4 regions of the Streptomyces sp. CS113 genome follow, and region 3 is predicted to be linked to each of the others. Evidence: riboswitches for the same ligand, from Rfam matches in the RefSeq annotation. Region 3 holds a riboswitch; each other region holds the start of a gene.
What was found. Region 3 has a riboswitch for cyclic di-AMP ahead of B9W62_RS15080 (C40 family peptidase). Riboswitches for the same ligand answer to the same signal wherever they lie in the genome.
Positions count from the first base shown of each region.

Region 1 (7,273 bases), 180 kb from region 3:
GGGCAGATCATCGACATCCTGCTGGGCAAGCGCACCGCCAAGGTCATCCAGTTCGACCACGACCAGCTCTCCGTATTCGGCATCGGCGAGGAGCTGACCGAGGGCGAGTGGCGGGGCGTCGCCCGGCAGCTGCTGGCCCAGGGCCTGCTCGCGGTCGAGGGGGAGTACGGCACGCTGGTGCTGACCGACACCAGCGGCGAGGTCCTGCGGCGCGAGCGTGAGGTGCCGCTGCGCAAGGAGCCCAAGAAGCCCGCGGCGGCCAGGTCGGCGAGCGGTGGACGCAGCGACCGCAAGGCGAAGGCGGCCGCGGCCGAGCTGCCGGCGGAGCTGGTCCCCGCCTTCGAGGCGCTGCGCGCCTGGCGCGCGGAACAGGCCCGTGAGCAGGGCGTCCCGGCGTACGTCATCTTCCACGACGCCACCCTCCGGGAGATCGCCACCGTCTGGCCCACCTCGGTGGCACAGCTCGGCGGCATCAGCGGGGTCGGTGAGAAGAAGCTGACGACGTACGGGGAGGGCGTGGTCGGGGTGCTGGCCGGACTGGAGGGACCGGGCTCCGCCTCGGCGCCCGCGTCCGCCCAGGCGCCCGCTCCGTCGGACGGGCCGGGCACCGGGACCGGTGCGCACGGCGGTGCGGACGACTGGCCCGAGCACGAGCCGGAGCCCGAGCCGGAGGACTGGATATAGGGACTCGCCGCAGGGGAGCCTCCGTGTCCGTCCCTGGAGCCACCACGCCCGCGTCGCGTACGCCCTGACGTCGGCGTCCGTGTCGCCGGTGACGGTCGCCAGTGCCGTCCGGCGGTCCTCGGCGGTGGCCGGGCCCGCCCGCACCTGCCGGGCGGGGCCGGGCAGCGCGGTGAACGCACGGGCTGTGAGGGAGACCGGGCAGCCCGTGTCTGCCAGGGCGGCCAGGGAGGGCCAGGCAGCCCGTGTCTGCCAGGGCCGCGCCGGGAGGGTCGGGCAGCCCAGGGCCGGAGGGCGACGCCGCGGACCAGGGGGCGGCGTCCTCGGTCAGCCGCTTAGGCCGCTCAAGCATTGGGGGGAGGAGGCGCGACTGCCCGCTGCTACGGGCGGGGGCGACTGCCCAGCCGGGAGGCGGATGCCGTTAGGCCAGGGCTGTCAGGCCCGGGGCGAAGGTGATGAGGAGGGGGAGGAGGGGGACCAGGGCGGCCGTTGCCGTCGTCAGCGCGCGGTGACGGCGGGGCAGGCGGGGCCGGGGCTCCAGGAGACGGTCGACCCGTTCGCCGAGGAGCCGGTGGCTGGAGGCGCAGGAGAGGACGCCGCGGTGCTGGTTCAGCTCGATCAGTGCCAGCGCGGTGGTCAGGTGACCGCAGCGCCGGGAGGCGGTGTCGTCGGCCGAGAGCTCGACCAGCCGGTGGGTCTGGTCGCAGAAGTGGGCGAAGAGCGGGACGCTCGGGAATCCGGTGGCCAGGGCGGTCGACAGGTGCAGCAGCCAGTCGTGGCGGGCCCGGGCGTGGCCGCGCTCGTGGGTGAGGACGGCGTCCAGCTGATGGTCGGTGAGGCGGTGCAGGGCGCCGGTGGTGACGATCAGCTGCGGCGGATTCCCGGGCATCCACCAGGCGTCCGGATACTCGTCCTCCAGGACCAGCAGGGGCCCGCGGGCGGCGGGGAGTCCGGCGGGCAGGTCGGGGGCGCGCTCGCGCAGATGGGCGCGGGACCGGGCGCGCCGACGGCGGGCCTCGACGAGTTCACGCGCGAGCATCGCGGTCGTCCAGGCGGCACCCGCCGCCAGCAGCAGGGTGAGGACGGCCGCCCAGACCGGGCCGGCGGAGAGGTTGTACGCCGCGGTCACCGCGGGCGGCGCCGGTGCGAAGACCTGGGCGCGGACGGTCCCGAAGACGGCGGCGGCACCCAGGACGAGAGCCGTCAGACAGCACAGCAGCACGGTGGCGACCAGGCACTGCCACACCCACAGTCCGACCACGGGGTCCCGTTCGGGCCATGCGGAACGGGTCAGCGCGCGCGGCACCGGCACCGCGGCGGTCACGGCGACGACGAACAGCAGGAGCAGGCAGACGGTCATGCCACTGGCTCCGGATCCTGGTCGAAGGATGGGCGGCTCTGGCGGTACAGGGGCTGTGCTGTGCTGCGTCGGGCCGTGCGCACACCGCCCGACGCCAGTATGACGGGGCCGGGCGGTGTGAGTCAGGGGTCGGCGGGCATCGGATTCCGCGTGCGTGCCCCCACCAGCCGGTCGCACGGACTCCCCGGCGGCACGCGGCCGGGCCGCGCGGAACTTCACGGCTACACGGAAGCCTCCGGCCGCGCGGAACTTCCCGGCCGCGCCGAACCTCCCGTCGGAAGGAACCGCCCGGCCGCACGTGTCCCCGTACACGCCTCCCGGGGCCTCCCGGGCCAGGTCAGACGCTCCGTCCGACCACCCGCCCGGTCACCTCTCCCAGGCCCACCCGGACACCGTCCGGCCCCGGGGCCCAGGCCGAGAGCGTCACCACGTCCCCGTCCTCCAGGAACGTCCGCTTGCCGTCGGGGAGTTCCAGGGGGTCGCGGCCGTTCCAGGTCAGTTCGAGCAGCGAACCCCGCTCCCGCTCGGCCGACCCGCTCACCGTGCCAGAGCCGTAGAGGTCGCCGGTGCGCAGCGACGCGCCGTTGACCGTCATGTGGGCCAACTGCTGGGCGGCCGTCCAGTACATGGTGGAGAACGGCGGCTCGGAGACGACGTGGCCGTTGAGGGCGACGGAGATGCGCAGGTCGTAGCCGCCGGGGCCGTCCTGGTCGGCGTCCGTGTCGTCCAGGTAGGGCAGCAGTTCGTGCGTGCGCTCCGGCGGGGCGACCCGCGCTTCCTCCAGCGCGTCCAGCGGCGTGATCCAGGCCGACACCGACGTGGCGAAGGACTTGCCAAGGAACGGGCCGAGGGGGACGTACTCCCAGGCCTGGACGTCCCGCGCGGACCAGTCGTTGAGCAGGCAGAGCCCGAAGACGTGCTCGCGGAAGTCGCCGAGCGCCACCGGACTGCCCATCTCGGACGGCACACCCACCACGAAGCCGACCTCGGCCTCGATGTCGAGGCGGACGGACGGGCCGAAGACGGGAGCGGCGTCGGCCGGTGCCTTGCGCTGCCCAGACGGGCGGACGACGTCCGTGCCGGACACGACGACCGTGCCGGAGCGTCCGTGGTAGCCGATCGGGAGGTGCTTCCAGTTCGGGGTGAGGGAGTCCGCGGCATCGGGGCGGAAGATCTGGCCGACGTTGCGGGCGTGGTTCTCGGAGGCGTAGAAGTCGACGTAGTCGGCGACCTCGAAGGGCAGGTGCAGGGTCACCGACGACAGCGGATGGAAGAACGGCTCCAGGACCTCGCGGTGGGAGGGGACCGTCACCCACGCCGTCAGCGCGCGCCGCACGTCCGACCACGCCGTGCGTCCGGCCGCCAGCAGCAGGTTGAGGGTGGGTTGGGCGAGCAGGGACGCGTACGGCGAGCCGAGCGCGTGGGCCGCCGCGCCCGCGTCGAGGACGTGGTCGCCGAGCCGGACGCCCACCGTACGGTCCGTCCGGTCCGTCCGGTTCGGCCCGTCGGACGAGCCGGGGATCGAGAACACGCCGTACGGAAGGTTGTGCGGGCCGAAGGGGTCACCCTCGGGGACATCGAAGGGGGGCATCGGGTGCTGCCTCGCTTTCGTGCTCGCCATGTGCGCCGTGCGCGCCGGTGTGCCACGCGATCGGTGTGCCACGCGATCGGTGTGCGTGGTGTGACACGTGGTCGGGCCACACGTTACGGGTGACCTACCGGTCTTGGGCAGTGCGGCAGGAGGCAGTGTCCGGCAGGTCGTGGTGTCGCCGAACGGCGCTGAGGCCCTGAACCCGCTCCAGCCGATGATGTGTCAGGTTGTGGGACCTGACCGGGCGTTCGCGTGCATCGGCGGCCGGGTTCGAACGCACTCACCACGCCCTCGTTCGGAAGCGGTCACGGGTGAGTCGGAGGGGTGCGGTGTCCGTATTCTCTGATCATGGACCGCACCGCATATTCACTCGTCGCCACCGACCTGGACGGCACGCTGCTCCGCGGCGACGACACCGTCTCCGACCGGTCGCTGGCCGCGCTGGCGAGGGTCGCCGGGGCGGGTGCGCGCCACCTGGTGGTGACGGGGCGGCCGGCCCCCCGGGTGCGCCCGCTGCTCGACCGGCTCGGCTGCACGGGACTCGCGGTGTGCGGGCAGGGCGCGCAGGTGTACGACGCCGGTGCGCACCGGATGCTGTGGTCGGTCACCCTCGACCGGGAGCTGGCCGAGACCGCGCTCGGCAAGATCGAGGCCGAGGTGGGACAGGTGCACGCCGCCGTCGACCAGGACGGCGTCGACGGGCTGACGCTCATCGAGCCGGGCTACCTGATGCCCCACCCGACACTGCCCGCGGTGCGCGTCGAGCGTCGCGAGCAGCTGTGGTCCACGCCGATCAGCAAGGTGCTGCTCCGCCACCCCGAGCTGACCGACGACGAACTGGCGGGGACGGCGCGCGCGGTGGTCGGCTCCCTCGCGACGGTCACCATGTCGGGGCCCGGCACCGTGGAGCTCCAGCCCTGCGGCATCACCAAGGCGACCGGCCTGGCGCTGGCCGCCGAGCGCCTGGGTGTGGGGCGGCGGCGGACGATCGCCTTCGGGGACATGCCCAACGACATCCCCATGTTCCACTGGGCGGCCCACGGCGTCGCCATGGCCGGTGCCCACCCCGAACTCAAGGCGGTGGCGGACGAGGTCACCACGACGAACGAGGACGACGGCGTGGCCGTCGTCCTCGAGCGGATCTTCGGTACCGCGTGAGGCGGTACCCCATGGTGCGCCACCACATGGTGCGCCACCACATGGTGCTTCACCGCATGGTGCGCCACCGCGGCGGTACGGCTCAGTACGCGCTGAAGACGTTGTCCATCGAGCCGTAGCGGTCGGCCGCGTAGTTGCAGGCGGCGGTGATGTTGGCGACCGGGTCGTACGGGTCCCAGGAGGTGCCCTCGACGTGGTACGCCTGGAAGGTCGGGTCGATCACCTGGAGCAGGCCCTTGGACGGGGTGCCGTTGATGGCGTTGATGTCCCAGTTGTTGATGGCGAGCGGGTTGCCGGAGGACTCCCGCATGATGTTGCGGTGAATGCCCTCGTAGGTCCCGGGGATGCCGTGCTGGGCCATGATGTCGAGCGACTCACGGATCCAGCCGTCGAGGTTGTCCGGGTAGGCCGTGGCCGCCGTGGTGGCGGTCGTGGCGGCGGCCGGGGTGGCCGCGGAGGCGGTGCTGGCGCCGATGAGCGGCAGCGCGAGCACCGCGGCACCGGCGCCGGCCACGGCGAGCTTCCGGGCGAGGCGGCTGGTGCGGGCGTGACGGTTCTGACCGTTGGCAGACATGCGGTGTCCCTCTCCTTACGCCTACGAGGTGAGCTGTCGGGTTCGGGCGGGGAGGTGCCCGGCCGCGCCCTGACGGGTACGGCTTCACCCCGAGCCGCTCCGGTGGTGACCGGCGCGGCGACTTACCTGGGTCCCCCGCTCCTGCCGGCGAGTGTGTTGGTGGATGACTGTGCGACGGGCGGTGGCAGGATTCGGCGTCCGCCCGACAGGCCGGGAACGTATGCGAGAGCACATGTCCGGAACAAGTGCAGGAATCACCCAACGCGCCTGTTGACCATGGTCTGAGGTGTTTGAGGCTCTTGATCCTTTGCTGTTGCCACGTCCCAACTGGCTTGCGGGGCAAAGGCGGGGCACAGGTTCGGGCGGGGTTGCTCGCAGGTGGCTCGAAGTGAGCCAACTCACTGGCTTAAACAAGCACCGCAAAACGGGCATTAGCCTCAACTGTGCGTCAACCGGCCGCGGGTGGCGACGGCTTCGAGTGTCGAGCGGCGAGGGGAGGGAAGCGAGTGGGGAGCGGGTGGCCGGGAAGGGGGTGGCCGTACCCGCCGGGGCGCGCGCGTGAACCGGCGTGGCAGGGGGTGGGTGCGCGTGTCGATCGGGTGACGTTCTCGAAGTGCGGGCCGTTGGGAGGAGTGATGGGATCTTCGGTGGCGGTTTCTGCTCCGTCCGCCCTCCGGGTCCGGCTCCCCTTGTTCTCTGGCCCTCCGGCGATGTCAACCGAAATCTGCTCATATCACCTGATCAAAAACATACCGTTCATGATCCGATACCGACCAGCCTGTAACGGTGGGCGCTAGCGGTGATCGAAACGTGACCGGATACGCTGACTTGAGTGGTGGCAGCGACCTATCGACAAACCAGGTAATCGCCGGGTAATCGCCAGTAGACACCAGCAGACAGGAGACCCCTCGTGACCGTCGTCGGGCCGTTCGGGCTGAGCGTGCGGGACCAGGCTCTGGAAGCCGATGTCCAGGCCGGATTGGTTGCTGTCGAGGAAGGGTTGCTCGAGGCAACCAAAAGCGAGGTGCCGTTCATCACGGAGGCCGCCCAGCACCTGGTGCGGGCCGGCGGGAAACGGTTCCGGCCGCTGCTGGTGATGCTCTCGGCCCAGTTCGGCGACCCCTACGCCCCCGGGATCGTGCCCTCGGCCGTGGTCGTGGAGCTGACCCACCTCGCCACGCTGTATCACGACGACGTGATGGACGAGGCCGCCGTGCGGCGCGGCGTGCCCAGTGCGAACACCCGCTGGGGCAACTCGGTCGCGGTCCTCACCGGCGACTTCCTGTTCGCCCGCGCATCGCAGATCCTCGCCGACCTCGGTCCCGAGGCCGTCCGGGTCCAGGCCCTCGCGTTCGAGCGGCTGGTCACCGGCCAGATCCTGGAGACGGCCGGCCCGCAGGACGGCCGCGACCCGGTCGACCACTACCTGGACGTGCTGGGCGGCAAGACGGGCTCGCTGGTGGCGGTCTCCTGCCGGTTCGGCGCGATGATGTCCGGCGCCGACGAGACGGTGGTGGACGTGCTGACCCAGTACGGCGAGCGGCTCGGTGTCGCCTTCCAGCTCGCGGACGACGTCCTGGACATCGCCTCCGACTCCGACGAGTCCGGCAAGACGCCCGGCACGGACCTGCGCGAGGGCATCCCCACCCTGCCCGTACTGCGGCTGCGTGAGCGGGCGGCCCGGCTGGGGCTCGCCGAGGACCTCGCGCTGTGCGAGCTGCTCGACTCCGACCTGAGCGACGACGCGCGGCACGCCGAGGCGCTGCGCCTGCTGCGCGCGCACCCCGCGCTGGAGCAGGCCCGCCGGGACACCGTCCGGTACGCCAAGGACGCCCGGGCCGCGCTGGCCCCGCTGCGGGAGTGCGACGCGAAGGCCTCGCTGATCGAGCTGTGCGACGCGGTGGTCCAC
Region 1 covers NZ_KZ195574.1:3,661,082-3,668,354, reverse strand. The annotation lists gene recQ (DNA helicase RecQ) at 1-684, shown strand, start outside; gene B9W62_RS16045 (M56 family metallopeptidase) at 1,103-2,041, opposite strand; gene fahA (fumarylacetoacetase) at 2,379-3,632, opposite strand; gene B9W62_RS16035 (HAD family hydrolase) at 3,981-4,790, shown strand; gene B9W62_RS16030 (transglycosylase SLT domain-containing protein) at 4,873-5,364, opposite strand; cyclic di-AMP (ydaO/yuaA leader) riboswitch at 5,369-5,536, opposite strand; gene B9W62_RS16025 (polyprenyl synthetase family protein) at 6,275-7,273, shown strand, end outside.
Region 1: another riboswitch for cyclic di-AMP. It lies ahead of B9W62_RS16030 (transglycosylase SLT domain-containing protein); the one in region 3 lies ahead of B9W62_RS15080 (C40 family peptidase).

Region 2 (7,273 bases), 1.1 Mb from region 3:
TCCAGGAGTACGAGCCCGAGGTGCGGGGCCTGGCCGCCATACACGTCGGCACCACCGGCATCTGCGACTACGGCGCCGTGGCCCGGCAGCTCGCCCACGCCTCCGGGGCGGAGATCCGCTACGGCGCCGAGGTGCACCGCGTCGACCGGCGCCCCGGCCTGGGCGTCGCCGTCCGCACCCGTGCCGGGGACGTGCTCCGGGCCCGGGTCCTGGTCAACTGCGGCGGTTTGCACTGCGACGAGATCGCCCGGCTGACCGGGGACGACCCCGGCATGCGGATCGTCCCCTTCCGGGGCGAGTACTACGAGCTGGCGCGACCGGAGCTGGTGCGGGGGCTGGTGTACCCGGTGCCGGACCCGGCGTTCCCGTTCCTCGGGGTCCATCTGACCCGGGGGATCGACGGAGGCGTGCACGTCGGGCCGAACGCGGTGCCGGCACTGGCGCGCGAGGGGTACGGCTGGGGCGTGGTGCGCCCCCGTGAGCTGGGCGCGACCCTGGCCTGGCCGGGTTCGTGGCGGATAGCCCGGCGGCACTGGCGGTACGGCGCGGGCGAGCTGCGCCGGTCGCTGTCCAGGAGCGCGTTCACGGCGGCGGTGCGCAGGCTGCTGCCCGCGGTGACGGAAGGCGACCTGGTCGCCGCCCCGGCCGGGGTGCGGGCGCAGGCGGTGCTCGCGGACGGCACGCTGGTGGACGACTTCCTGATCAAGGAGGGCGCCCACGCGGTGCACGTGCTGAACGCACCGTCGCCCGCGGCGACCGCCTCCCTGCCCATCGGCCGCGAGGTGGCGCGCAGAGCGCTGGCGATGCTGGACGCGGACTAGTCCGAGCCGCCCTCCCGCGCCCCCCGCCCGGGGGCGCTGCTGCCGTCGTACGAGCCGAGGCCCTCGATCAGGGCGACGAGCGCCGGGTCCCCCGCGAAGCGCTCGGCGTGGATCTGCCGGATGAGGTCGGCCGTGGCCGGGTCCTCGTCGTCGGTCAGGTCGTGGGAGACCATGTCCCGCACCAGCGGCAGCCCGATCTCGTCGACCCGCCGGTGCAGCGGGGCGTACATGTAGGCCCGGTACCCCTCGATGTCCTCCACGGCGAACATCGCGCCGTAGTCGAAGTCGCCGCCCACGTCGCGCCCGACCGTCCAGTACGCGACGGCATCGATCTCCCGGCCCATCCTGCGGAGCAGCTCGAGTGCTTCCTCGACCTTGTCCCGGGGTGCGTCGGGTCGCATGGCAAGGCGGATCTGGTGGTGAATCACGGTGTCTCTCCCCACGGCTGCAACTGTCGCTCTAACCAATCGCTGACGTTACAGACTCTAACTACACCTACAAGCTGTCGCAACTACGTGCGCGGTCTAAAATCGACGCATTGTGTCTGACTCCCACCACACCCCCGAAGCCGCAGCCGCTCCCCCGCCGTCCCCGGCCGGGGCCTCCCCGCGCCACGTCCGCGCCAAGGGCGAGCCCCGATTCCCCGACGGGCCGAAGGCCGATCCCGCCGGGTCGCACTTCGAGCGGCGGATCCGCAGCTTCCAGCCCCGGCGCAGCCGGGTGACCGCCGGGCAGGCGGACGCATTGCAGCGGCTGTGGCCGGTATGGGGGCTGGACATCGACGGACAGCGGGTTATCGACCTCGCCGAACTCTTCGGCAACGCCCGCCCCGTGGTCCTGGAGGTCGGCTTCGGCATGGGCGAGGCCACCGCCCGGATGGCCGCCGCCGACCCGGACACCAACATCCTCGCCGTCGACGTCCACACCCCGGGCCAGGGCAACCTGCTCGGCCTCGCCGAGCGGCAGGAGCTGTCCAACATCCGGGTGGGCAACGGCGACGCGATCATCCTGCTGCGCGAGATGCTCGCCCCCGACTCCCTCGCCGGGCTGCGCGTCTACTTCCCCGACCCGTGGCCCAAGAAGCGGCACCACAAGCGGCGGCTGATCCAGCCGGAGTTCCTGTCCCTGGCCGCGACCCGGCTCGCGCCGGGTGCCGTGGTGCACTGCGCCACCGACTGGGAGCCGTACGCCGAGCAGATGCTCGACGTGCTCACCGCGCACCCCGACTTCGAGAACACCGTGCCCGGCGGCGGATTCGCGCCGCGTCCCGAACACCGGCCGCTGACCCGTTTCGAGGGCCAGGGACTGGACAAGGGTCATGTGGTGAACGACCTGCTCTTCCGTCGCGTACCGCACAAGGAGCTGCCCCCCACCGGTTAGGGTCCATGCCGTGGCCACCTGTCCCCCGTATCCGACCCGTGCGCACCGGCATACGCACTGGTGGCAGCACACCTGGGTCCGTTACGGCGCGCTGATCACCCTGCTCGCGCTCTCCGGCCTGGTGATCCTGGCCCTGGTGCGCGAACAGACGGGTACGCAGGGGTTCCTGGTGGGGCTGGGCCTGGCGGTGCTGCCGGTGCCGCTGCTCATAGCCGCCTTCCGCTGGCTGGACCGGGTGGATCCCGGCCCCTGGCGGAACCTGCTCTTCTGCTTCGCCTGGGGGGCCTGCGCGGCGGCGCTGATAGCGATCGTCGCCAACAGTTTCGCGACGCGCTGGATAGCGACCGCGACCGCCGACCCGGCCGGCGCGGACACCCTGGGCGCCACGGTCATAGCCCCGGTCGTCGAGGAGTCCGCCAAGGCCGCCGCCGTCCTCCTGGTCTTCCTCTTCCGCAGGCGGGACTTCACCGGCATCGTCGACGGCGTGGTCGTCGCCGGGGTCACCGCCACCGGTTTCGCCTTCACCGAGAACATCCTGTACCTGGGCACCGCCTTCGGCACCGATCAGCTGACCGGCGACAGCGGCATCGCCTCCGTCACCGCGGCGACCTTCTTCGTGCGGGTGGTGATGTCGCCGTTCGCGCACCCCCTGTTCACCGTGCTCACCGGCATCGGCTTCGGCATCGCCGCGCTCTCCCCCGGCCGGCACCACCTGCGACGGGCCCTGCTCCCGCTGGCCGGGCTGCTGCTCGCGATGGGCATGCACGCCCTGTGGAACGGCTCGGCCGGGTTCGGCGAGTACGGCTTCTTCGCCGTGTACGCGGCGTTCATGGTGCCGTCCTTCGGCCTCCTGACCTGGCTGGTGATCTGGACCAGGCAGCGCGAACTGGCCACCGTACGGGCCGAACTGCCCGCGTATGTCCTGGCGGGATGGCTCACACCCGTGGAGCCGTACGCGCTCGGGTCGATGCGGGCCCGCCGCATCGCCCGGCAGTACGCCCGCCGCCACGCGGGGAAGGAAGGAGCGCGGGCGGTGGCGCGGTACGAGGCCTGCGCGACCTCGGTGGCGTTCCTGCGGCGGCGCGGACGCCGGGGCAGGGCGGGCGCCGACTTCACGGCGCGGGAGCGAGCGCTGCTGGAGGCCCTGTGGCACCTGCGGGGCGTGGCCCGCCCGGCGCTGGACTACGCGGCCCGGGCCACGGCACCCCCGCCGCCGCCCCTGCCGCGGCCGGTACCACCGTGGGCGTATCCATACGGCGGGGTGCAGGACGGCGGGGCGCAGGGCGTGTACGGCGCCCGAACGGCATCCGCCCCGTACGCCCCGCACCCCGCACCCACCCCGTACGCCCCCTACGCGCCGTACCCGCCGTACGGACCGCACGCGCCGTATCCCGCCCCCTCCGCGCCGTACGGCCCGCACGCGCCGGGCGGCCCGTACGCGCCGCCCGGACCCCACCGGCCGTAGGTCCGCGCCGTGCGGACGGTCAGGCGGACGCCCGGGTCAGCCGTCCGATCTCGTCCTCCGTCAGGCTCAGCCCGGCCACGCCCAGCAGGGCCGGCAGCTGTTCCACCGTGCGCGCGGACGCGATCGGCGCCGCCACCGTCGGCCGGGCGGCCAGCCAGGCCAGGGCGACCGTGGCGACGGGGGCTTCGTGGGCCGCGGCGATCTCGTCCAGGGCGGCGAGCACCCGGCGCCCCCGCTCCGTCTCCAGGTGCTTGGCCGCGCCACCCGCCCGCGGGCTGTCCACGTCCGTGCCGGGCCGGTACTTGCCGGTGAGGAAGCCGGCCGCGAGGGCGTAGTACGGCACGGCCGCGAGACCGGCCTGCTCGGCGAGGTCGCGCAGCTCGCCCTCGTACGTGTCGCGGGAGACCAGGTTGTAGTGCGGCTGGAGGGCGACGTACCGGGCGAGGCCCTCGCGGTCGGAGAACTCCAGGGACGCCGCGAGCCGTTCGGCGGAGATGTTGGAGGCGGCGATGTACCGCACCTTGCCGGCCTTCACCAGCTCGTCGAGCGCGCCGATGATCTCCTCGACCGGCACCTCGGGCTTGTCGAAGTGGGTGTAGTAGAGGTCGATGTGGTCGGTGCCCAGGCGGCGCAGCGAGGCGTCGGCCGCGGCCCTGATGTTCGCGGCGGACAGGCCGGGGTACTCGGGGTGCTGGCTGACCTTGGTGGCGAGGACGACGTCGTCTCGGTTGCCGCGGGCCGCGAGCCACTGGCCGAGGACGGTCTCGGACTCGCCGCCGCTGTTGCCGTCGACCCAGGCGGAGTAGGAGTCGGCGGTGTCGACGAAGTTGCCGCCGGCCGCCGTGTAGGCGTCCAGGACGGCGAAGGAGGCGTCCCGGTCGGCGGTCCAGCCGAAGACGTTGCCGCCCAGGGCGAGGGGGAAGACCTCGAGGTCGGAGGAGCCGAGCTTGCGCAGAGAAGTCATGTACCGAGTCAACAACCGCGTCGGAGCAGACCATCCCGGCACGCACCCGCGCGCACGCAAAGATCCCGCAAACCGGCAGCCCTGACGTCGGGGGGTTGCCGTCAGGACCGCCGGGGATCAGCGGGGCGATTCAGGGGCCGGGCGCAGCGGGGACGCGGCGGATCAGGGCGTGAGCCCCTTGCTCTGCAACCAGGCCATCGGGTCGATGCCGGTGCCGCCGTCGGTGTGGACCTCCAGGTGGAGGTGGGCGCCGGTGACGTTGCCGGTGGCGCCGACGCGGCCGATGACGTCACCGGTGGTGACCTTCTGGCCGACGCTGACGTTGATGGAGGACTGGTGCGCGTACCAGAGCTCCGTGCCGTCGTCGAGGGTGAGCACGGTCTTGTAGCCGTACGACCCGTCCCAGCCGGCCGACGTGATCGTGCCGCTGTGCACCGCCTTGAGCAGCGTGCCCGTGGGGGCGGCGAAGTCGAGCCCGGTGTGGTGGCCGGAGGCCCAGAGGGAACCGGCCTGGTTGAAGGTCGAGGAGATCGTGTACGAGGAGGTCGGCAGCGTGTACTGCTTGGCCAGCTTCGCGAGCCGTTCGGCCTCGGCCTTCTTCGCGGCCTCCTCCTCCGCCTTCTTCTTGGCGGCGGCGGCCTTCTCCTTGGCCTCCTTCTCCGCCTTGGCGGCGGCTTCCGCGGCCTTCTTCTCGGCGGCGGCCTGGGCCTCGGCGGCGGCCTTGGTCTCGACCTGCGCCTGCTGCTGCTCGGCCTGCGCCATGATCCGGGCCCGCAGCGACTCGCCGGCGTCGGCGGTGCCGGTGCCCTCGGAGCTGTCGGCGGCGACGGCCTGGGTGATGCCGCTGAGCGGGGTGGCGGAACCCTCGGGCTCCGGCTCCTCGTCACCGCCGGGCATGAGCGAGCCGACGTTCGGCAGGTCCGGCATCGAGATGGACACCGGCGGCTTGCCGGTCTGCGCGCTGGCCATGCCGCCCGCGCCGACGGCGGCTATGACACCGACGCCGAGGACGGTGGAGCTGCGGGCGAGCCCGCCGCGCTGCTTGGCGACGCGGTGCCGGCCGCGCACGGGGCGGATGGACTCCGCGGTGGGGTTCCACTCCTCCCAGGGACCCTCTTCGGCGCGGGGGGCGTCGTAGCCGAAGGTGTCGGTGCCGTGCCCGCTGGGCACGAACGGGGCCTCGGGGGCAGGCCGGTTGGACGCCACGTGGGCGTACTCCTTTCCTTCCTTCCGCCTACCGGGTTAGCTGACGGGTTCGGAGCAGGAAGGTCTCCTACGGGTGTCTGACGGCCGTGTCTCCACGGCGTCATACGCCCGATTCACCCCAATGTGGTGGTTCCCCGGTTCCCTTGCGGGATTCGGCGCGTGCGCACGGAGCCGCCTTCTGTGACGGCTGGGACGACCGCGCTGCGTTATCGAACGTTAATAGACGCGAGGCTCCGATTCCAAGCCGTTCCTCTTGATCATTAACGGATACGGCCGGGACGTACCCCTCACGACCGGTGAAAACCGGGCGAGTTGACCCCGCTTCAGTATTCCCCTTCACGTCAGGTTTTTCTGACGGTGTATCAGTTGTTATGCGGAGGGGGGTCGTACTGTCACGGCTCGTGACAATGATCATGGTCGCCGCGCCGGGGCCGCCGTACGGCGAGCAGTGCCATGTCGTCCGCCATGCCGCCCCCGGAGTGCCGGCGCACGTCCTCGGCGAGGGTGTCGAGCAGGGTCTCCGGATGCGGGAAGACGCGGCCGGCCAGCCGTGCCTGCGGATCGTAGAACTCGCCCTTCGCGTCCCGGGCCTCGGTCAGTCCGTCGGTGTACAGCAGCAACGTGGCCCCGCCGGGGAAGGCGACCTCCTCCGCGCGGTCGGGCCACACACCCAGCTCGCCCATGCCGAGGGGCAGCGCCGACTCGCGGGCGGGCAGGGGCCCGAGGGTGCCGTCGGCGTAGAGCAGCAGGGGCGGCGGATGGCCGCGGTTGACGATGCGGACCGTCCCGTCGCCGTGCGGGAGTTCGGCGAGCACGGCGGTGGTGAAGCCCTCGAAGGCGTCCAGTCCGTCGCGCCGGGTGCCCTCGCGGGCCAGCGCCCGCTCCAGGCGCTGCGCCACCGCCTCCAGCGTCGCCTCCTGCTCGGCGGCCTCGCGGAAGGCGCCGATCACGACGGCGACGGCGGCCACGGCGCCCATGCCCTTGCCGCGCACGTCCCCGACGATGAGCCGGACGCCGCGGGCGCTGTCCTGCACGGCGTACAGGTCGCCGCCGATGAAGGCGTCCGCCTGCGCGGCCTCGTAGCAGACGGCGATCTCGAAGCCCGCGATCCGCTCGGCGGGCTGGGGCAGTACGGCGCGCTGGGCGGCCTCGGCGATCTCGCGGACCGACACGAGGCGCTCGCTGCTGCGCCGGACCAGGCCGTTCACGATGACGGCCAGCACGGCGACCGTGGCGATGGTGATCAGCTCGGTCAGGGAGTCGACGTAGTGGATGACGCCCTTGCCGAACTGGAGGCCGATGACGACGGCGACCACGGCGACGCCGGTGAGCGCCGTGCCGCGCCGCGAGTAGAGCGGTGCGGCGACCAGGGGCGCGGCCGTGTAGAGGGGGCCGGCGGTGAAGTACCTCGGGGTGAAGACGTCGTACAGGATGGCG
Region 2 covers NZ_KZ195574.1:4,597,538-4,604,810, reverse strand. The annotation lists gene lhgO (L-2-hydroxyglutarate oxidase) at 1-821, shown strand, start outside; gene B9W62_RS20470 (Dabb family protein) at 818-1,249, opposite strand; gene trmB (tRNA (guanosine(46)-N7)-methyltransferase TrmB) at 1,362-2,201, shown strand; gene B9W62_RS20460 (PrsW family intramembrane metalloprotease) at 2,212-3,666, shown strand; gene B9W62_RS20455 (aldo/keto reductase) at 3,686-4,630, opposite strand; gene B9W62_RS20450 (M23 family metallopeptidase) at 4,793-5,836, opposite strand; cyclic di-AMP (ydaO/yuaA leader) riboswitch at 5,848-6,004, opposite strand; gene B9W62_RS20445 (PP2C family protein-serine/threonine phosphatase) at 6,229-7,273, opposite strand, start outside.
Region 2: another riboswitch for cyclic di-AMP. It lies ahead of B9W62_RS20450 (M23 family metallopeptidase); the one in region 3 lies ahead of B9W62_RS15080 (C40 family peptidase).

Region 3 (7,273 bases):
CCCGGGGCTATGTCACCAAGACCATCACCGGCACCGACCTGGTCAACTCCGTCTTCCGCGTCCAGGAGGGCGACGCCGTCTTCTCCCCGCGGCTGGCCGGCTTCGTCCTCGACGCGTTCGCCTCCACGGACGCGCCGCCGGTCGACGAGGACCTCGACCGGCTCACCCAGCGCGAGCGCGAGGTGCTGCGCCTGATCGCCCGCGGCTACGCGTACAAGGAGATCGCCAAGCAGCTCTACATCTCGGTGAAGACGGTCGAGTCCCACGTGTCGGCGGTCCTGCGCAAGCTCCAGCTGTCCAACCGCCACGAGCTGACCCGGTGGGCGACGGCACGGCGCCTGGTCTGACGGCCCGCACGGGGCGGCGTCTCAGACCACCCGCGTCGCCCCCGCGAACGGCATCTCGTCGACCGGGGCGACGCGCACCGGCGCCGAGGGGTTCGGGGCGTGGATCATCTGCCCCTTGCCGACGTAGATGCCGACGTGGCTGATGCCCGAGTAGAAGAAGACCAGGTCGCCCGGGAGGAGTTCGGACCGTGGGACGCGGCGGCCCGCGTCGATCTGGGCGTAGGTCGTACGGGGCAGGGAGACCCCGGCGGCGCGGTAGGCGGCCTGGGTGAGGCCCGAGCAGTCGAAGGCGTTCGGGCCGGTCGCGCCCCACACATAGGGGCTGCCGAGCTTCTGGTAGGCGTAGGCGACGGCCGCCGCGGCGCGGGAGTTGGGGGCCTGGGCCGAGGCGGACAGGCTCTCCCGGGGACCCGGCGCCGAGCGGGAGGCCCGGTCGCCGGCGTCGGCGCGTTCATCGGCGGTGAGCCGGGACAGCAGGCGGCGGGCCGCCGCCAGCTTGCCGGTGACGGTCTCGCGGTGACGTTTCAGCTCGGCGCGCCGCGACTTCAGCGAGGACACCTCGACGCGGGCGGCGCCGCGCAGTTGCTCGATCTCCCGGAGTTCCTTGCGTACGCGGCCCACCGCGGCCTGCTGCCGGCTGCCCGCGCGCTCGGCGAACGCGGCCCCGTCGAGGTACCGGTCCGGGTCGGAGGAGAGCGCGAGTTGCAGCGCCGGGTCCAGACCGCCGCTGCGGTACTGCGCCGCCGCCACCGAACCGAGCGCCTCCCGGGCCGAGTTCAGCCGGTCCTCCTTGCGGGCGGCGGCGTCCCGCAGTTCCTCCAGGCGCCGTTCGGCGGCGTCCGCCTTCTCCTTCGCGCCGTTGTACTTCTCCGTGGCCACCTCGGCCTCCTGGTAGAGCTTGTCCACCTTGTCCCTGACCTGTGCCGCCGTCGGCTGCGGGTCGGCGTGTCCGGTGCCGCCGCCCAGCCCCGCGGCGGTGGCCGCGCCCGCGAGGGTGATGGTGGCCGCCGTACGGGCCCTGCCGCCGCCCGTCGCGCGCTGTCGCGGCCTGCGGTGCGCTCCCACCTGCGATCCACGTCCTTCCGTACGACTCGACTCCGGTCCGTGCCGGGTCGGCTCCGGTCCGTTCCGGCTGCCTGAGCGAGGACGCTAGGCGGGTCGGTAACGGTCCGGTGACGGAATGCGCGGAAGTGGCGGCACCGGATCGCACGGCGACCGCACGTGACCGCCGGCGCCTCCAGGGCGCGTCGTCTTCACACAGGGTGATGACCGATGTGCCGGATCGGAGGCGGGTGGGGGTGGGGAGCTGTTATGGGGTCGGCGGGGCAGGCCGGTGTCCGGCGGCGGCGGGGCAAGCCGGTGTCCGGCTGCGGGGCAGGCCGGTGTCCGGGCGTGGCGGGCCCCTCATTAGGCTCCGGCCCCATGGACGTACTCATCCACATCTTCGTCGGCCTGCACATCATCGGTATCGCCTCGCTCCTGGGCGGCTTCCTGACCCAGATGAAGGCGATGGGCCAGGGCACGGCCCGGTTCACCCCCGCGATGCTGCACGGCGCGCTGACGATGCTGGTCACCGGCGCCGTCCTGGTCGGCCTCAACCAGGCCCAGGACTACTCCGTCGACAACGTCAAGATCGGCGTCAAGCTCGCCGTACTGATCGTGATCCTCGGCCTGGTCTACGTGAAGCGGGACGAGGAGAAGGTGGAAAAGCCGCTGTTCGCGCTGGTGGGCGGGCTGACCCTGGTCAACGTCTTCATCGCGGTGCTGTGGACCTGACCGTCGCACCGGGGTCCGCTGCCGCGGACCGCAGCCCCGCCCGGGCCCGTACGACCGCGCCCGCGGCGACCGCCAGCCACCCGGCCACCGCGATCCACAGCAGCGCCCGGCCGGGCACGTCCAGCCACGGGACGTCGACGACGGCGGCCACCGACAGCGTCGCCGCCGCCGTCATACCGAGCGGGAAGACGGTCGACCAGCGGCGCACGTCGTAGCGCAGGCGGGGCCAGGCGATCTCCGCCGCCAGGAGCACGGCGTACCAGGCGAGGTCGAGCGTGAGCAGGAAGACCGTCACGTCGTGCAGGACGGCCTGGTCGTCGGCGTTCCACAGGTACATGCCGGTCCCGGCCGCCGCGAGCAGCTTGGCGCCGGCGAGGGCCGAGATGGCGAGCGCGCCGCCCGCCACCCAGTGGTCGCCCGAGCCCCGGGCCACCTGCCGCAGATCGAAGCGGAACAGCGCGATCAGGTAGAGCACGATGCCCAGCCAGAACGGCACCAGCGCCGCGTGCGCCAGCCAGGGCGTCGAGGTGGCCGCGGCCAGTGTGGCGGCGAGCACGGCGAGCCCCTCCGTGGCCACGCAGCTCAGGAACACCGCCCCGGGCATCCGCCGCCCCCAGTGCCGCACCACCAGGAGCAGCAGCCACGGCCACAGCAGGGCGGCCAGGGCCAGCAGCACCGCCGCCAGGAGCGACCAGCCGAGCAGCGAGAAGCGGGTGCCGAGCACGGTCGTCGCGGCGACGGCGGTGAGCGCCCCCGGTGTCCCGGCCCGCTTCACCCACTGCGCCCGGTCGGCCAGCAGCAGGTAGACGAAGTTCGCGGCCAGTATCAGCCAGGCGGCGCACGCCAGGACCAGGGCGATCCGGGACAGGACCTCGCGGCCCGTCAGATGCAGGGCGACCGACACGATGCCGGTCGCCATCACCGCGGCCCCGGCCGCCGGTGGACGCTGCGCCCACCAGGCGCGCAGCGCGGAGGGATGGGTGGCCGATGACATGGGCCCGATGCTAAGGACCCGCGGCGATCAGGCCGGGCGCACCACGCTGTAGATCGACGACTCGCCGTCGTAGAAGATCGACTCCTCGCGGACGTACGCGCCCGGCTTCGGCGCGTGGATCATCATGCCGTCGCCGATGTACAGGCCGACGTGGCTGATGTCGTCGTAGAAGAAGACCAGGTCACCGGGTTGTGCCTGGGAGACGGAGACGGTCGTGCCGGCGTTGACCTGGTCGTAGGTGACGCGCGGCAGGGTCACGCCCGCGGCCTTCCAGGCGGCCTGGGTGAGGCCCGAGCAGTCGTAGGAGCCGGGGCCCGTGGCGCCCCAGACGTACGGCTTGCCGATCTGGGCGCGGGCGAAGGCGATCGCCTTCTCGGCCTTGGTGCCGTTCGAGGTGCCCGGCGTCGACGAGCCCGACTCCGACGTGCCGGTGCCGCCGGAGCTTCCCGAGGATCCGGAGCCGCTCTCCTGCTCGGCGGCCTCCTCCCGGCGCTTGCGCTCGGCCTCCTCCTGCGCCGCCTGCCGCTTCGCCAGCTCGGCGGCCTTGCGGGCGGCCTCCTGCTGCTTCTTCTTCTCGATCGCCGCGAGCCGGGCCTTCTCCTCGGCGGTCAGTTCCGAGAGCAGCTCCCGCGCGGTGGCGAGTTTCTTCTGGACGGTCGCCTTGGCCGTCTTCAGGTCCTTCTGCGAGTCGGTGAGCGTCTCGAGGCTCTCGGTGGCCTCGCGGCGCTTCTTCATCGTGTCGGACTGCTGGGTGACGTAGTCGTCGACGGCGGTCTTCTGCCGGCCGGTGAGCCGGTTCATCAGCTGGTTCTGGTCGAAGTAGTCCTGCGGCGAGTCCGCGAGGAGCAGTGTCGCGGTCTCCGGGACCGAGGCGCCCGTGCGGTACTGGGCGGAGGCGAAGGAACCCAGCTCCTCGCGCGCGTCGTTGAGCTTCTGGGTGCGCTGGGCGACGTCGTCGAGGAGGGTGTCGACCTTCTTGCGCTGCTTGGAGGTCTTCTCCTTGGCCGCGTTGTACTTCTCGGTCGCCGACCCGGCCTGGCGGTAGAGGTCGTCGACCTTCTTCTCGACCTCTTCGAGGGTCGGCCGGTCGTCCGACGGCGTGGCGTTCGCCGTCTGGGACAGCAGGGCGACGGAGGTGAGGGCCGCGGTGGCGAGGGCCGGGGTCCGTATGCCCGCGACGCGGGGACCGGTGGGACGCGACTTGCGGTGCGACGCCAAGGAGGCGACTCCTTCCAGTGCTCCGCCTACCGGGTTAGCTGTCGGGTTCGGGCGGTGTGATGCGGAAGGGTTGCCCTACGGCGAGTCCGTCCCTCACGGAGGGCGGTGTCGCCGATTCACCCCAAAGTTCTCGGTTGGGTCCCCGGCTCCGGCTGCCGTGCGGCGTACCGGACTCGGCGGAGGCCGCGCGGCCCGGCGAGGTTCGCCGGAGGGGGTCGAGCGGCCTGCCCCGCACCGTAGCCAACTCGTGTGGCCGCTGTGAAGGTTGGTGGGTGATATGCCCGATACATTTTCGTGACCTTCTGTTCGGGTGCCTCCGGGGCGGTCATGGGCGTCACTCTTCGTGGTTCCGCTGGTCGCAGGGCGTGTCCGCGCCCGGGAGCGGTGGGCATTTTCCGGGGTGGCACCGGGTTGTCGGTGGGGCGCCCTAGACTCGGAGAGCGATGAGCAGCCTCTTTGACGACAGCTTCCTGGCGAGCCTCCAGACCCCCCGGGGTCACGAGGAGGAACCCCCGCCGCCGCCCGAGGACGAGCACGGACCGGAGCCGGTGCCGCACGATCTGTTCGGCGGGAAGTTCGACGCGCCTCCGGAGCGGGAGACCCACTACCGGGACGGCGCCCCGCGCCCCGCCCTGGACGCCGCCGCGCTCCTGGAGGGGCTGAACGAGTACCAGCGGGCCGCCGTCGTCCACTCCGGCTCCCCGCTGCTCATCGTGGCCGGTGCCGGTTCCGGCAAGACCCGCGTCCTCACCCACCGCATCGCCCACCTGCTGGCCGAGCGGAGCGTCCACCCCGGGCAGATCCTCGCGATCACCTTCACCAACAAGGCCGCGGGCGAGATGAAGGAGCGCGTGGAGCAGCTCGTCGGCCCGCGCGCCAACGCGATGTGGGTGATGACCTTCCACAGCGCGTGCGTGCGCATCCTGCGCCGCGAGTCGAAGAGGCTCGGCTTCACCTCGTCGTTCTCGATCTACGACGCCGCCGACTCCAAGCGGCTCATGGCGCTGGTCTGCCGCGACCTCGACCTGGACCCGAAGAAGTTCCCGCCGAAGTCCTTCAGCGCCAAGATCTCGAACCTGAAGAACGAGCTGATCGACGAGGAGGACTTCGCCGCGCAGGCTGCCGACGGCTTCGAGAAGACCCTCGCCCAGGCGTACGCGATGTACCAGTCGCGGCTGCGCGAGGCCAACGCCCTCGACTTCGACGACCTGATCATGACCACGGTCAATCTGCTGCGCGCCTTCCCGGACGTCGCCGAGCACTACCGCCGCCGCTTCCGGCACGTCCTGGTCGACGAGTACCAGGACACCAACCACGCCCAGTACGCCCTGGTGCGCGAGCTGGTCGGCGTGCCCTCGGAGCACCCCGTCGACGTGCCGCCGGAGGCCGAGGTGCCGCCCGCCGAGCTGTGCGTGGTGGGCGACGCCGACCAGTCGATCTACGCCTTCCGCGGCGCCACCATCCGCAACATCCTCCAGTTCGAGGAGGACTACCCGGACGCGACGACGATCCTGCTCGAGCAGAACTACCGCTCCACGCAGACCATCCTCAGCGCCGCCAACGCCGTCATCGAGCGCAACGAGTCCCGCCGCCCGAAGAACCTGTGGACCAACCAGGGCAGCGGCGCGCAGATCACCGGGTACGTCGCCGACACCGAGCACGACGAGGCGCAGTTCGTCGCCGACGAGATAGACCGCCTCACCGACGCGGGCGAGGCCAAGGCCGGAGACGTCGCGGTCTTCTACCGGACCAACGCGCAGTCCCGTGTCTTCGAAGAGGTCTTCATCCGCACCGGCCTGCCCTACAAGGTCGTCGGCGGCGTCCGCTTCTACGAGCGCAAGGAGGTCCGGGACGTCCTGGCCTACCTGCGGGTGCTGGCCAACCCGGAGGACTCGGTGCCGCTGCGCCGCATCCTCAACGTCCCCAAGCGCGGCATCGGCGACCGTGCCGAGGCGATGATCGACGCGCTCTCCCAGCGCGAGAAGATCAGCTTCCCGCAGGCGCTCAGGCGCGTCGACGAGGCGTACGGCATGGCCGCGCGCTCCGCGAACGCCGTCAAGCGGTTCAACACGCTCATGGAGGACCTCCGTACGATCGTCGAGTCCGGCGCCGGACCGGCGACCGTCCTGGAGGCGATCCTCGAACGCACCGGGTACCTCGCGGAGTTGCAGGCCTCCACCGACCCGCAGGACGAGACCCGCATCGAGAACCTCCAGGAACTCGCGGCCGTCGCCCTGGAGTTCGAGCAGGAGCAGGCCGAGGGCGAGGAGTCGGGGACCCTGGCCGACTTCCTGGAGAAGGTCGCGCTCGTCGCGGACTCCGACCAGATCCCGGACGAGGAGGACGGCGACGGCGTCGTCACCCTGATGACCCTGCACACCGCCAAGGGCCTGGAGTTCCCGGTCGTCTTCCTCACCGGCATGGAGGACGGCGTCTTCCCGCACATGCGCGCCCTCGGCCAGGCCAAGGAGCTGGAGGAGGAACGGCGCCTCGCCTACGTCGGCATCACGCGCGCCCGTGAGCGCCTCTACCTGACCCGGTCGACGCTGCGCAGCGCCTGGGGCCAGCCGTCGTACAACCCGCCCTCGCGGTTCCTGGAGGAGATCCCGGCCCCGCACCTGGAGTGGAAGCGGACCGGGGCGAACGGTCCCGCGCCCTCCGCGCCGGTCTCGGGCGTGGCGGCGTCGCTGTCGTCGTCGCGTTCCCGCTCGTCGGCGTCGGGCGCGTCCGGCTTCGCCACCCGCAGGTCGGCCGGCGCCGAGCAGCCGACGGTCTCGCTGGCGGTCGGCGACCGCGTCACGCACGACCAGTTCGGACTCGGCACGGTCGTCGGGGTCAAGGGCACCGGGTCCAACGCCGAGGCGACGATCGACTTCGGGGACACCAAGCCGAAGCGGCTGCTGCTGCGGTACGCGCCGGTGGAGAAGCTCTGAGGGGC
Region 3 covers NZ_KZ195574.1:3,483,783-3,491,055, reverse strand. The annotation lists gene B9W62_RS15100 (LuxR C-terminal-related transcriptional regulator) at 1-347, shown strand, start outside; gene B9W62_RS15095 (C40 family peptidase) at 369-1,412, opposite strand; gene B9W62_RS15090 (hypothetical protein) at 1,770-2,123, shown strand; gene B9W62_RS15085 (tellurite resistance/C4-dicarboxylate transporter family protein) at 2,101-3,117, opposite strand; gene B9W62_RS15080 (C40 family peptidase) at 3,145-4,335, opposite strand; cyclic di-AMP (ydaO/yuaA leader) riboswitch at 4,342-4,524, opposite strand; gene pcrA (DNA helicase PcrA) at 4,779-7,268, shown strand.

Region 4 (7,273 bases), 1.2 Mb from region 3:
CTCGAAGCTGCGCTTCTGGGTGTACCCGGCGTCCATGAAGACTTTGATCATCTTGTTGTTGGCGGGCAGCACCTCGGCGGCGAAGCGGCGGATGCCCCGCTCGCGCGCGACGGCGGCGATGTGCTCCAGGAGCGCGGAGGCGACGCCGCGGCCCTGGTGGGCGTCCTGGACGAGGAAGGCGACCTCGGCCTCGTCGGCCGGGGAGGTGGCGGGTGTTCCGCCGGCCCCGATCCGGTCGTAGCGTACGGTGGCGATGAACTCGCCGCCGATGGTGGCCGCGAGTCCCACCCGGTCCACAAAGTCGTGGTGCGTGAAGCGGTGGACGTCCTTGGCGGACAGGCGCGGGTACGGCGCGAAGAAGCGGTAGTACTTCGACTCGTCGGACACCTGCTCGTAGAAGCTGACCAGGCGCTCGGCGTCATCGACGGTGATGGGGCGGACGCGCGCGGTGCCGCCGTCGCGCAGCACCACGTCGGCTTCCCAGTGGGCGGGGTACTCGTGCCGGTCCGACGAGGTCTGCATGGGCCCCAGAGTACGGCTCGCGTACGACAACGGCGCGGGGCAGTCTGTGGGGGAACACCGGCTCGGACCGAGGCCGCGGTCCGAGCACCGCACGGGACGGCGCACGCGGTCGTCCCGGCTTGCTTCACGATGTGGGAAACTGGTCTAGACAAGACTGGTCTAGACAACTTCAACGCCTCTGAACACCTGAAGGGCAGCATCACATGGCTGAGCGCCGCGTCAACGTCGGCTGGGCCGAGGGTCTCCACGCCCGCCCCGCCTCCATCTTCGTCCGAGCCGCCACGGCCACAGGCGTCCCGGTGACGATCGCCAAGGCCGACGGGTCCCCCGTCAACGCGGCCTCCATGCTGGCCGTCCTCGGCCTCGGCGCCCAGGGTGGCGAGGAGATCGTCCTCGCCTCCGACGCCGAGGGCGCGGAGGCCGCCCTGGACCGGCTGGCGAAGCTGGTCGCCGAGGGGCTCGAGGAGCTCCCCGAGACCGTCTGAGCCCGACGGACAGCAGCACCGAAAGGCCCGCCGGTACCACCGTGCGGGCCTTTCACCATTTCCGCTCCGGCTCTCCCGCCCATGCATTCTGTTTTCGGACGGCAGAAAGCATCGCATGCAATTCCCGCCCTTTGTATACGGCAGTCGCGTTACCGCTGCGGGCCCACTGTGTTTACGGAATGTTGCGCATTCCTCACACGCTCCGCCCGCCCGCCGCCGGAGGCGAAGCGCAGCCGGTGCGCCGATGCCGACCGCTCGATGTGCAGGGTCATGAGCGCCCGCGCGCGTGCGCCGTCGCCCCGGGCCACCGCGTCGGTGATCGCGCCGTGCTCCGCCCAGTACTCCACCGGGCCGACCGGGGCCTCCACCACGTACATCCAGGCGATCTTGTGGCGGAGCTGGGTCAGCAGCGCCGTCAGGGAGGGGCTGTCCGCCGCCCGGGCGAGGGTGTCGTGGAACCAGCCGCCCAGGGAGCGCAGTTCCGCGCCGTTGCCCTGCCTCGCCCGCTCCTGCCCCAGCCTGACCAGGCCGCGCAACACCTTGAGGTGGGCCTCGGTGCGCCGTCCGGCGGCCCGGGAGGCACCGAGCGGCTCCAGGAGCGTACGCGTCTCCAGCAGGTCGGCGGCCTCCCGCTCGGTCGGCTCCGCCACGCACGCGCCCGCGTGCCGCCGGGTCACCACGAAGCCCTCGGCCTCCAGCGTGCGCAGGGCCTCGCGGACGGGGACCCGGGAGACGCCGTAGCGGCGGGCGAGGAGTTCCTCGGTGAGCCGGCTCCCGCGGCCGTGGACGCCGGCGACGATGTCGTCCCTGATCGCCGTGCACACCGAATGCGCCGGAATACGCATGAACGACCTCCGCCTCAATTCCCGTGGAACGTCGATGATTGACGCGTGCCGAGCGACCTCGGGCCAATCATGCGACATTAAATGCGAAAAAGCCCCGGCTCGGGAAGCCGGGGCTTTCGAACGCCTGCGTCAGACGTTCACGCCGTGGGAGCGGAGGTAGGCGACGGGGTCCATGTCGGAGCCGTACTCGGGGCTCGTACGGGCCTCGAAGTGCAGGTGCGGTCCGGTGACGTTGCCGGTAGCGCCGGAGAGGCCGATCTGCTGGCCGGGCTCGACCGACTGGCCGACCGAGACGCCGATGGACGACAGGTGCCCGTACTGCGTGTACGTGCCGTCGTGCATCTTGATCACGACCTGGTTGCCGTACGCCCCGCCCCAGCCGGTCTCGACGACGGTGCCGACGCCCACGGCGTGCACGGTGGTGCCGCTGGAGGCGTGGAAGTCGATGCCGGTGTGGCTGCCGGAGGACCACAGGGAGCTGCCCGCCTGGTACGCGGTGGAGACGTAGGAGGCGGTGATCGGCGCGACGAAGGTGTTGAGGCGCTTGCGCTCCGCCTCCCGCGCGGCGCGCTCCTTGGCCTCGCGCGCCTCCTTGGCCGCCTCGGCCGCCCGCTCGCGGGCCGCTTCCCTGGCCGCCTGGCGGGCGGCGGCGTCCGCGGCCGCCTGCTTCTGGGCGACGGCCTGGGCGTCGATCTCGTCGGCTATGGAGTCGCCGATGGTGACGACCGGGGTGAGTCCGCTCTGCTCCACCTCCGGCTCGGCGGCGAGCGCCGGAGCGGCGAGGGTGCCGACGACGCCGGTGGTGGCGAGGGCCGCGACTCCCGCCGCGCGGGCGGTGGTGCGGTGCACCCGGCCGGTACGGCGGTGCTTCCCGGTGGCGCGCGTGAACGCCATGTAGAGGCTTGTCCTTTCCTTCCCTCTCGCCTACCGGGTTAGCTGACGGGTTCGGAGGTGGAAGGTCTCCTACGGACCCCCTCGCGGTGCGCGCGGGCGTCCGATTCACCCCAGGGACTGCGTGGGTCCCCGGCTCCCCTGGCTCGCGCCGTACGGGGACTCGGCGATGACTGTCCGGTGCCGCGGGTGCGGCGCACTGCGTGACGAACAGCCCGGAAGACGCTAAACGCGGCTGCGTTCAATCCTCAAACGCAACAGGCTTTTTGTAGCGCACGCCACAGGGCAGACAGGTGATCACTCCCCCAATCCGGACAAACGGCGGCCCTGGTGACACTCCGGTCACCAGGGCCGCCCCGCGCGGGTGCCGCTACTCGGCCGTCACCACGGTGACTTCGCCGATGCCGAGGGCCTCGACGGGCGCCTTGATCTTCTCCGCGTCGCCGACGAGGACCGTCACGAGGCGGTCCACCGGGAAGGCGTTCACGACCGCCGCGGTGGCCTCCACGGTGCCCGTGGCGGCCAGTTGGCGGTAGAGCGTGGCCTGGAAGTCGTCGGACAGGTGCTGCTCGACCTGGTCGGCCAGCGTGCTCGCCACGGCCGCCGCCGTCTCGTACTTCAGCGGCGCCACGCCCACCAGGTTCTGCACGGCCACGTCGCGCTCGGCGTCGGTGAGCCCCTCCGCGGCGAGCTTGCGCAGCACCGTCCACAGGTCCTCAAGGGCGGGACCGGTGTTGGGGGTGTCGACGGACCCGCTGATGGCGAGCATCGCGGCGCCCGTGCCGTCCGGGGCGGAACGCAGGACCTGGCCGAACGCCCGGACGCCGTAGGTGTAGCCCTTCTCCTCGCGCAGGACGCGGTCCAGGCGCGAGGTGAGGGTGCCGCCGAGGCAGTACGTGCCGAGCACCTGCGCGGGCCACACGCGGTCGTGCCGGTCGGCGCCGGTGCGGCCGATCAGCAACTGCGTCTGGACGGCGCCGGGACGGTCCACGATGACGACCCGGCCGCGGTCGTCGGCGGTCACCGCGGGGACGGGGCGCGGCTCGGCGGCCGAGCCGGTCCAGGCACCCAGGGTGTCGCCGAGCAGCGCGTCCAGGTCGACGCCGGTGAGGTCGCCGACGACCACCGCGGTGGCCGTGGCGGGGCGGACATGGCGCTCGTAGAAGGCGCGTACGGCCGCCGAGTCGATGGTCGCGACCGTCTCCTCGGTGCCCTGGCGGGGGCGCGACATGCGCGCGTCGGCCGGGAACAGCTCCTTGGAGAGTTCCTTGGCGGCGCGCCGGGAGGGGTTGGCCAGCTCGTGCGGGATCTCGTCGAGCCGGTTGCGCACCAGCCGTTCCACCTCGCCGTCCGCGAACGCGGGCGCCCTGAGGGCGTCGGCGAGCAGGCCGAGGGCCTTGGCGAGGCGGGAGGCGGGCACCTCCAGGCTCAGCCGGACACCGGGGTGGTCCGCGTGCGCGTCCAGGGTGGCGCCGCAGCGCTCCAGCTCGGCGGCGAACTCCTCGGCGGAGTGCTTGTCGGTGCCCTCGGAGAAGGCGCGCGCCATGATCGTGGCCACGCCGTCGAGGCCGGCCGGCTCGGCGTCCAGGGGAGCGTCGAGGAGCACCTCGACGGCGACGACCTGCTGGCCGGGGCGGTGGCAGCGCAGCACGGTCAGGCCGTTGCCGAGGCTGCCGCGCTCGGGGGCGGGGAACGCCCACGGCTTGGGCTCGCCGGCCTGCGGCCGGGCGTGGAATTCCATGGTGGCGAGCTCGGTCACTTGGCCGCCTCCTCGTTCTCGTCGGTGGCGTCGGTCACGGAGTCGGTGACGGTGGTCTCGTCGGCGTCGTTCTCGTCGGCGGGGGCGGTGGGCTCGTAGACGAGCACCGCGCGGTTGTCGGGGCGCAGGCGGGCCTTGGCGACCTCCTGGACCTCCGCCGCGGTCACTTCGAGCACCCGCTGCACGGCGGTGAGGGCGAGCTGCGGGTCGCCGAACAGGACGGCGTACCGGCACAGTTCGTCCGCGCGGCCCGCGACCGTGCCCAGGCGGTCCAGCCACTCGCGCTCGAGCTGGGCCTGGGCGCGCTCCATCTCCTCTGCCGTGGGGCCCTCCTCGGCGAAGCGGGCCAGCTCCTCGTCGATGGCCGTCTCGATGACCGGCACCTCGACGTCGCCGGACGTCTTCACGTCCAGCCACCCCAGGGAGGGCGCCCCGGCCAGCCGCAGCAGGCCGAACCCGGCGGCGACGGCCGTGCGGTCGCGGCGTACGAGGCGGTTGTACAGGCGGGACGACTCGCCGCCGCCCAGGACGGTCAGGGCCAGGTCGGCCGCGTCGCACGCGCGCGTGCCGTCCTCCGGCAGGCGGTAGGCGGCCATCAGGGCGCGGGCCGGGACCTCCTCCTCGACGATCTCGCGCAGCTGCCCGCCCATCACGTCGGGCAGCGAACCGTCCCGGGGAGGCTGCTTGCCGTCGTGCGAGGCGATGGAGCCGAAGTACTTCTCGACCCAGGCCAGGGTCTGCTCCGGGTCGATGTCGCCGACGACCGACAGCACCGCGTTGTTCGGCGCGTAGTAGGTGCGGAAGAACGCGCGCGCGTCCTCCAGGGTCGCCGCGTCCAGGTCCGCCATCGAACCGATCGGCGTGTGGTGGTAGGGGTGGCCCTCCGGGTAGGCGAGGGCGGTCAGCTTCTCGAACGCCGTGCCGTAGGGGACGTTGTCGTAGCGCTGGCGGCGTTCGTTCTTGACGACGTCGCGCTGGTTTTCCATCGACTCCTCGTCCAGGGCGGCCAGCAGGGAGCCCATGCGGTCGGCCTCCAGCCAGAGGGCGAGCTCCAGCTGGTGGGCGGGCATGGTCTCGAAGTAGTTGGTCCGCTCGAAGCTGGTGGTGCCGTTGAGCGAGCCGCCGGCGCCCTGCACCAGCTCGAAGTGACCGTTGCCCTTGACCTGGGCGGAGCCCTGGAACATGAGGTGCTCGAAAAGGTGAGCCAGGCCGGTGCGCCCCTTGACCTCGTGGCGCGAGCCGACGTCGTACCAGAGGCACACCGCCGCGACCGGGGTCAGGTGGTCCTCGGAGAGCACCACGCGCAGGCCGTTGGCCAGGCGGTGCTCGGTCGCTGTCAGGCCGCCGGAGCCTGCCTGGGCTGTGGCCGTGTGACCCATGGGCATGTACGTCCCTTCGATCGCGAAATTCTCGGTGGGACCACTGGGTGGACCACCGGGTGGAATCACTGGGCGGAACTGCGGAATCCCGCCGGTCCTGCCACTGTATGCAAGCGTGCGGGCCACCGGTGGAGTTCCCGGACCCGGTACGCCGAGAGCGAGAACGCGGTTGACCGAGGGCGGGGACGCGGTCGACGGGAGGCGGGAACGCGGTTGGCGGAGGGCCGGAACGCCGGTTGGCGGGCCGCCGGGGACGCGGGTGCGGGACGAGGGCGTACCCTGCGGGCAGCGCCGGGCCGGGCAGCCCGTGACGGGTCCTGGTCGGTCGCTGTCAGTGCCGCAGTCCACAATGGACGGCGTCAGATCACCGTTCACGCTTCAGCAAGGAGCCGGCAGCGATGGCCCGCCGTAGTACGAAGACCCCGCCGCCCGACGACTCGTACGAGGAGAAGATCCTCGACATCGACGTCGTCGACGAGATGCAGGGCTCCTTCCTCGAGTACGCGTACTCGGTCATCTACTCCCGTGCGTTGCCGGACGCCCGCGACGGCCTCAAGCCGGTGCACCGCCGCATCGTCTACCAGATGAACGAGATGGGCCTGCGGCCCGAGCGCGGCTATGTGAAGTGCGCCCGTGTCGTCGGCGAGGTCATGGGCAAGCTGCACCCGCACGGCGACGCGTCGATCTACGACGCGCTGGTCCGCATGGCCCAGCCGTTCTCGATGCGCGTGCCCCTGGTGGACGGTCACGGCAACTTCGGCTCGCTGGGCAACGACGACCCGCCGGCCGCGATGCGGTACACGGAGTGCCGGATGGCCGAGGCCGCCGGACTGATGACGGAGTCCATCGACGAGGACACCGTCGACTTCGCCCCCAACTACGACGGCCAGGAGCAGGAGCCGGTGGCGCTGCCCGCCGCCTTCCCTAACCTGCTGGTCAACGGCGCCTCGGGCATCGCGGTCGGCATGGCCACGAACATGCCGCCGCACAACCTGCGCGAGGTGATCGCGGCGGCCCGGCACCTGATCCGGTACCCGAACGCCGACCTGGACGCGCTGATGAAGCACGTGCCGGGCCCCGACCTGCCCACCGGCGGCCGGATCGTCGGCCTGCCCGGCATCCGGGACGCGTACGAGACGGGCCGCGGCACCTTCAAGATCCGCGCGACGGTGTCCGTGGAGACGGTGACGGCCCGCCGCAAGGGCCTCGTCGTCACCGAGCTGCCCTTCGCGGTCGGCCCGGAGAAGGTCATCTCGAAGATCAAGGACCTGGTCGGCGCGAAGAAGATCCAGGGCATCGCGGACGTCAAGGACCTCACCGACCGCGCCCACGGACTGCGCCTGGTCATCGAGATCAAGAACGGTTTCGTGCCGGAGGCGGTCCTGGAGCAGC
Region 4 covers NZ_KZ195574.1:2,266,213-2,273,485, forward strand. The annotation lists gene B9W62_RS09740 (bifunctional acetate--CoA ligase family protein/GNAT family N-acetyltransferase) at 1-522, opposite strand, end outside; gene B9W62_RS09750 (HPr family phosphocarrier protein) at 726-1,007, shown strand; gene B9W62_RS09755 (GntR family transcriptional regulator) at 1,157-1,852, opposite strand; gene B9W62_RS09760 (M23 family metallopeptidase) at 1,982-2,746, opposite strand; cyclic di-AMP (ydaO/yuaA leader) riboswitch at 2,759-2,922, opposite strand; gene B9W62_RS09765 (M16 family metallopeptidase) at 3,114-4,502, opposite strand; gene B9W62_RS09770 (M16 family metallopeptidase) at 4,499-5,887, opposite strand; gene B9W62_RS09775 (DNA gyrase/topoisomerase IV subunit A) at 6,280-7,273, shown strand, end outside.
Region 4: another riboswitch for cyclic di-AMP. It lies ahead of B9W62_RS09760 (M23 family metallopeptidase); the one in region 3 lies ahead of B9W62_RS15080 (C40 family peptidase).